3 regions of the Hylemonella sp. P2_B10 genome follow, and region 3 is predicted to be linked to each of the others. Evidence: predicted binding sites of a transcription regulator. Region 3 holds the regulator's gene; each other region holds the start of a gene.
The links. The regulator sigma-54, encoded in region 3, starts transcription at its own class of promoters, with help from an activator protein. The targets are predictions, from matches to a motif close to TGGCANGNAANCTGCTTT.

Region 1: the regulator sigma-54 is predicted to act here: its motif matches at 1,112-1,129, upstream of AC1DX2_RS03400 (PEP-CTERM sorting domain-containing protein).
Region 2: the regulator sigma-54 is predicted to act here: its motif matches at 888-905, upstream of nirB (nitrite reductase large subunit NirB).

Annotation. Positions count from the first base shown of each region.
Region 1 covers NZ_JBFUDE010000001.1:695,648-697,911, reverse strand. The annotation lists gene AC1DX2_RS03405 (ATP-dependent DNA helicase) at 1-918, shown strand, start outside; gene AC1DX2_RS03400 (PEP-CTERM sorting domain-containing protein) at 1,174-2,106, shown strand.
Region 2 covers NZ_JBFUDE010000001.1:45,366-47,629, reverse strand. The annotation lists gene AC1DX2_RS00195 (ANTAR domain-containing protein) at 1-778, opposite strand, end outside; gene nirB (nitrite reductase large subunit NirB) at 1,109-2,264, shown strand, end outside.
Region 3 covers NZ_JBFUDE010000007.1:166,619-168,882, reverse strand. The annotation lists gene lptB (LPS export ABC transporter ATP-binding protein) at 1-639, shown strand, start outside; gene AC1DX2_RS25195 (RNA polymerase factor sigma-54) at 639-2,231, shown strand; gene AC1DX2_RS25190 (THUMP domain-containing class I SAM-dependent RNA methyltransferase) at 2,253-2,264, shown strand, end outside.

The DNA.
Region 1 (2,264 bases), on a different contig from region 3:
GCCAACGGCTCGGTGCGCTGGCTGGACGTGGGCCACCAGGCGCGGCTGGTGGAGTCACCACTGGACATTGCCGATGCGGTGCGCGACAAGCTGCTGCGCGCTGGTGATGCGCAGCAGCAGGAGCCGGGTGGCAAGTCCTGGATATTCACCTCGGCCACGCTGGGCGATGACGCCGCGCTGACCTGGTTCACCGAGCCCTGCGGCCTGCAAGAGGCCGAGGTGCTGCGGGTCAGCAGCCCGTTCGACTACCCCCACCAGGCCGCGGTCTACGTGCCGCGCAACCTGCCCAAGCCCAACGAGCCGGGGCACAGCGAGGCGGTGGCGCGCCTGGTGCAGCGCATCACCCCCACGCTGGGCGGGCGCACGCTGGTGCTGACCACCACGCTGCGGGCCTTGCGCAGCATCAGCGAGGCCTTGCAGGCGCATTTCAGCGCATCGGGCGTGCTGGAGGTGCTGGTGCAGGGCGAGAAACCCAAGCGCGAGCTGATGGAGCGCTTTCGCCAGGGCAGCGAAGGCGGGCGAGCAGGGTGCATCCTGGTGGCCTCGGCCTCGTTCTGGGAGGGCTTTGACGTGCCGGGCGATGCGCTGCAACTGGTGGTGGTGGACAAGCTGCCGTTCCCCCCGCCCAACGACCCGCTGGTGCAGGCCCGCTCACGCCGGTTGGAAGAGCAGGGCCGCAGCGCCTTCAGCGACTACTACCTGGCCGAGGCGGCCGTGGCCCTGAAGCAGGGCGCCGGGCGGTTGATACGCCGCGAGTCCGACCAGGGCGTGCTGATCGTCTGCGACACGCGGCTGGTGCAGATGGGCTATGGCCGGCGCCTGCTGGCGGCGCTGCCACCGATGCGGCGGCTGGCCAGTGAAGAAGAACTGATGCAGGCGCTGGAGGCGCTGAGGGCGGATCACCCGTTGATGGGGTGAAGCCGGGCTCAAATTCCCGGGCCGCCCGTCGTTGACGGCCCGACTGGCTGTCTATCGGACCGGCCGGGCAACCCTGGCGGGCGATGGGCTGAGACCTGATTTGGCCGCCACCAGCGTCGAAAAAATTGACACTCAAGAACCCCTTTCCAACGGCCCAGCCGTTAAGTTCTTGATTTCAAATGTGAATGTTTTTTTGCATGAAACTTGCTTGTTTTTTAAGCGAAAAAGGGAGACCAACTTTCCAGGAGAGTCTCTATGAAAACCACATTCGCATCGATTCCGCGCGCATTGGTGGCCGTTTTGACGGTGCTCGGTTTGTCAGGCATGGCACAGGCAGCGCCCGTGGTGCTGACATTGCCGGGCGGCTTGGTGGACGGCTTGCCGCCGCAACAATTTGACCAGGCTCTGGTTTACTCAGCTTCGTTGTTGACGCAGCAGCAGGCAGCCGGCAAGTTGCCGGGCAATACCAGCAACTTCAGTTTCGCCAGCGGCTCCGGCACCCTGGGCGTGATCGTGTATACGAGCAACAGCGTGGCCAACCCGGCAGGCTACCAAGCGCCCATGGATGCCCTGAACTCGGGCGATTTCGACGGTACCTGGGGCATGGGCATGACCGGCACCGTGGGCCTGATCCGGCAGTACCTGACGTTGGGCGGCACCAGCTACCAGCCGCTGTTTGTGTTCGACCACAACGAGAACGCCCAAAACCCCGACCTGCTCATCTCCGGCCGGGTGGCGGTCTACCGCGGCGCCTCACAGATTGCCTCGTTCTCGCTCGACACCAATGCCAATGGCAGCTACGACATTGACGCGCGGGTGACATCCTGCGGCAGCCCCTATATCGGCCCGGCCGCGCCTACGCCTTACGACAATTGCAACATCCCCGCGCCCACCACCAGCGGCACCACCTACCACTGGGATACCAACGGCAGCGGCAAACCGGATTACTTCGCGGTGATACCCACCTTCGACCTGTATGACGGCCTGTTCCTGGACACTGACTCCTTTGTGGTGCAAATGTCCATTCGCGGCAACGAGCATGGGTTTGAAGAACTGGCCATTGCCGGCTACAAGTTTGCCTCTACCAATGACGTGCCGGAACCCGGCAGTCTGGCGCTGTTGGGCTTGAGCCTGGCCCTGCTGGCCACGGCCATGGCCAAGCGCCGCAGCGCCAAACATCTGGGCTGATACGCGCCAGCGCGCGGTAAGCTGAACGGCGCCGTCACCACGGCGCCGGTCGTCAGGCATTGTGCCGGTAGCAAGCACGCTGTGTGAGCGCGCCCCAATCACTGGAGCGCCATTGGGCGACAGCCAACTCAACTGCACCCCTGGGGACAGGGGCCACG
Region 2 (2,264 bases), on a different contig from region 3:
TCAGCAGCGCCCAGCTCTGCTCCACCTGGTCCAGCAGGTCGCCAAAGGTGGGGATGGACACGGTCTTGCGCAGCAGCGCAAAGTTGCCGTCCACCCAGGCCACGGATTCGGCCAGCAGCACGGCATGGCGGCTGGCCCCGGGGTCGGCCGCCTGCAGCAGGTGCAGCTTGACCAGCCGCTGCGACAGCATGCGCAGCTGGCCCGAGCGGTTGACGGCCTCGGCAAAGCGCGCCGACTGGATGACTTGCTGCGACAACTGCCCCAGCCGCAGGTTGGAGCGCATGGCGGTGCTGCGCAGCACGCGAAAGGCCTCGTCGTCCGAGATCTGCTGCGCCCGCATCAGGATGCCCTTGGCCCGGTCCACCACCTTGCGCTCTTCAAAGCGCGTGGCCATGTCTTCATAGGCCTTGCGCTGCTGCTGCGCCTGGCGAAAGCGTGCCTGCGCAAGCTGGATCAGCGGGCGCAGGCGGGCGGCGGAATAGCCGTCCACCACGTACACGTGCACGCCGCTGGCGGTGGCCTTGTCGATGTTGCCGGCGTCCATGTCCTGGGTGAACAGCATCACCGGGCAAGGCAGCGCCTGCTCCAGCAGGTGGATGGCCTCAAACAGGCCGGCGGTGGGGAACGGCTCGTTGCAGATCACCACATCGGGTGCATGTTGGAGCACGGCCTGCACCAATTTGCTCACCTCCTGCACCGTGGCCAGCACCGCAATGCCGGCCGCCTGCAGGTCGGCGGCCAGCGTGGGTGCCGCCAACTGGCGGTGGGCGAAGAGCAAGGCAGATGTCATAAATGATGGATTTCACTGGGGAAACAGCCTGAGCTTGCAATTAGCCTGCCACGCGGCCTGCCCAATGGAGACGCTATTTTGCTGCACCCGCAGCACATGGCACAGATTTTGCGAAACAGCAGGCAGACGCAACGGCGCGTTCAAACGAAATAGATACCGCCCAGTTTCTGTGCACAACGACGTCGCACAGTATGGGCGCTCCAAAGACTGCACGCTTGAGCAGGTCTTTGCCGAGATGCGGTTCCCACCGCTACCCAGTACCCCTGTCTGCAACGCTGCGGCGTTGCGAAGACGCTTCGTTTGAGTGGAGTGATCGCTATGAGCAAACCCAAACTCGTCATGGTTGGCAACGGCATGGCCGGCGTGCGCACGCTGGAAGAGCTGCTGAAGATCGCCCCGGACATGTACGACATCACCGTGTTCGGCGCCGAGCCGCACCCCAACTACAACCGCATCCTGCTCAGCCCGGTGCTCGCTGGCGAGCAGACGCTGGACGAGATCGTGCTCAACACGTTTGACTGGTACACGGAAAACGGCATCACCCTGCACGTGGGCAAGAAGGTCGTCTCGGGCGACCGCGCCCGCCGCGTGGTGCGCGCGGTGGATGCCGACGGCAATGTCACCGAGGCCCCCTACGACCGGCTGCTGCTGTGCACCGGCTCCAACCCCTTCATCCTGCCGCTGCCGGGCAAGGACCTGCAAGGTGTGATCGCCTACCGCGACATTGCCGACACCAACACCATGATAGAAGCCGCCAAGGTGTACAAGCACGCGGTGGTGATCGGCGGCGGCCTGCTGGGCCTGGAGGCCGCCAACGGCCTGATGCGCCGGGGCATGACGGTGACGGTGGTGCACGTGATGCCCACGCTGATGGAACGCCAGCTCGACAGCGTGGCCGGCGACATGCTGCGCAAGTCGCTGGAAGAGCGTGGCCTGACCTTCATGATGGGGGCGCAGACCGAGGCGTTGCTGGGCACTGAGGACGACGGCAAGGCCGGCCGCGTGAAGGCGGTGCGCTTCAAGGACGGCACCGAGGTGCCGGCCGACCTGGTGGTGATGGCGGTGGGCATACGCCCCAACACCGAGCTGGCCGAGAGCATGCGCCTGCACGTGAACCGCGGCATTGTGGTGAACGACACGCTGCAGACCGTGACCGACGCGCGCATCTACAGCGTGGGCGAATGCGCCGCCCACCGGGGCGTGGCCTATGGCCTGGTGGCGCCGCTGTTTGAGCAAGCCAAGGTGGCGGCCAACCACCTGGCGCTGATGGGCATAGGCCGATACCAGGGCTCGCTGACCTCCACCAAGCTGAAGGTGACGGGCATCGACCTGTTCAGCGCGGGCGACTTCACCGGCGGCGCCAACACCGAAGAGATCGTGATGAGTGACCCCTTTGGCGGCGTCTACAAGAAGCTGGTGATCAAGGACGACAAGCTGGTGGGCGCCTGCATGTATGGCGACACGGTGGACGGCA
Region 3 (2,264 bases):
CTGGGCCCCAACGGTGCCGGCAAGACCACCTCGTTCTACATGATCGTGGGGTTGCTGCGTGCCACCTCGGGCGACATCCGCATCGACGGCCAGTCGGTGGAGCACATGCCCATACACCGGCGTTCGCGCATGGGCCTGAGCTACCTGCCGCAAGAGGCCTCTATCTTCCGCAAGCTCAATGTGGAAGACAACGTGCGCGCGGTGCTGGAGCTGCAGCGCGACGAGGCCGGCGAGCCATTGAAGAAGCCCGAGATCGAGCACCGCTTGACCAGCCTGCTGCAGGAACTGCGGGTGGAGCACCTGCGCGATTCGCCGGCGCTGGCGCTGTCCGGCGGCGAGCGCCGCCGCGTGGAGATCGCCCGTGCGCTGGCCACGCAGCCGCGTTTCATCTTGCTGGACGAGCCGTTTGCCGGCATCGACCCGATCGCCGTCATCGAGATCCAGCGCATCATCAGCTTCCTCAAGGGGCGCGGCATTGGCGTGCTGATCACCGACCACAATGTGCGCGAGACGCTGGGCATCTGCGACCACGCCTACATCATCAGCGACGGCCATGTGCTGGCCCAGGGCACACCCTCCGAGATCGTGGACAACGCCGATGTCAGGCGTGTGTATCTGGGCGAACACTTCAAAATGTGATGAAACCCGGTCTCTCGCTCAAGATATCGCAGCACCTGGCGTTGACGCCACAGCTGCAGCAGTCCATCAGGCTGCTGCAGTTGTCGACGCTGGAGCTGAGCCAGGAAGTCGACCAGATGCTGGACGACAACCCCTTCCTGGAGCTGGCGCATGACGAGGCGCCGGGCAGCGACTTCGGCATCGCCCAGGTCGACACGCCCGTGCGTGAGGACGACCGCGACGCCGAGTTCGCCGCCAGCGGCGCCGCGACAGAGTACACCGACAGTTCCACCTCCACCACGACCAATGACGAAGCGACGCCGCTGACCGCCGACGACGGCCAGGATTGGGAGGGCGACGGCACGCTGGACATGTCGCCCGACGACGGCGAGTGGGGCGGCGACGCCAAGGCCCACGGCAACAACCTGAACGGCGACGAAGACGCCGATGCCGGTGAGCTGGCGCGCAGCCAGGAGTCGCTGCAAACACATTTGCACCGCCAGGCCTTGGCGCTGCGCCTGAGCGAGGCCGACAGTGCCGCGCTGCGCTTCCTGATCGAGTCGCTGAACGACGACGGCTACCTGGAAGACCCGCTGGAAGACCTGGCACGCGGCCTGGCCGGTGGCGACGAGGAACAGGTGGAAAACCTGGTGCACAGCTTCACCATGGCCTTGAGCCTGCTGCACAACCTGGAGCCGGCCGGCGTGGGCGCGCGCAGCCTGGCCGAGTGCCTGAGCCTGCAATTGCACGCCATGCAGCGCAACATTCGCCTGGACGTGCCCACCGCCATGGCGGTGGCGCTGGCCCTGCGCGTCTGCGAGCAACCCATCGACCTGCTGGCGCGCCGCGACGTCAAGCGCCTGGTGCAGCTGTGCGGTTGCAACGACGCCGCCGTGCGCGACGCCATCGCGCTGATCGCCCGCCTGGAGCCCAAGCCGGGCCGCCGCTTCATCGATGTGGAGCGCAACGTGGTGGTGCCCGATGTGTTGGTCACCAAGATCAGCAATGGCGCGCAGGCGCGCTTTCGCGTGCTGCTGAACCCCGACGTGATGCCCAAGCTGCGCGTGCACGACATCTATGCCAATGCCCTGAAGCAGCACAAGGGCGGCGGCCGGGAAGCCTCCAACTACGCCGCCTTGCAGCAGCGCCTGCAGGAGGCGCGCTGGTTCATCAAGAACATCCAGCAGCGCTTCGACACCATCCTGCGCGTCAGCACCGCCATCGTGGAACGGCAGAAGAACTTCTTCACCCATGGCGAACTGGCCATGCGCCCGCTGGTGTTGCGCGAGATCGCGGATGAGTTGGGGCTGCACGAATCCACCATCAGCCGCGTCACCACCGCCAAATACATGGCCACACCGTTCGGCACCTTCGAGCTGAAGTTCTTCTTCGGCTCGGCGCTGGGCACCGAATCGGGTGGCAATGCCTCCAGCACTGCGGTGCGCGCGCTGATCAAGCAATTTGTGGCGGCCGAAAGCCCGAAGAAGCCGCTGAGCGACAGCCAGCTGTCCGACATGCTGAAGGAGCAGGGCATCGAGTGCGCGCGCCGCACCGTGGCCAAGTACCGCGAAAGCCTGCGCATAGCGCCTACCAACTTGCGCAAGGCGCTGTAAGCGCCGCCAAGGGATCTCCCCGTGAACCAGTTG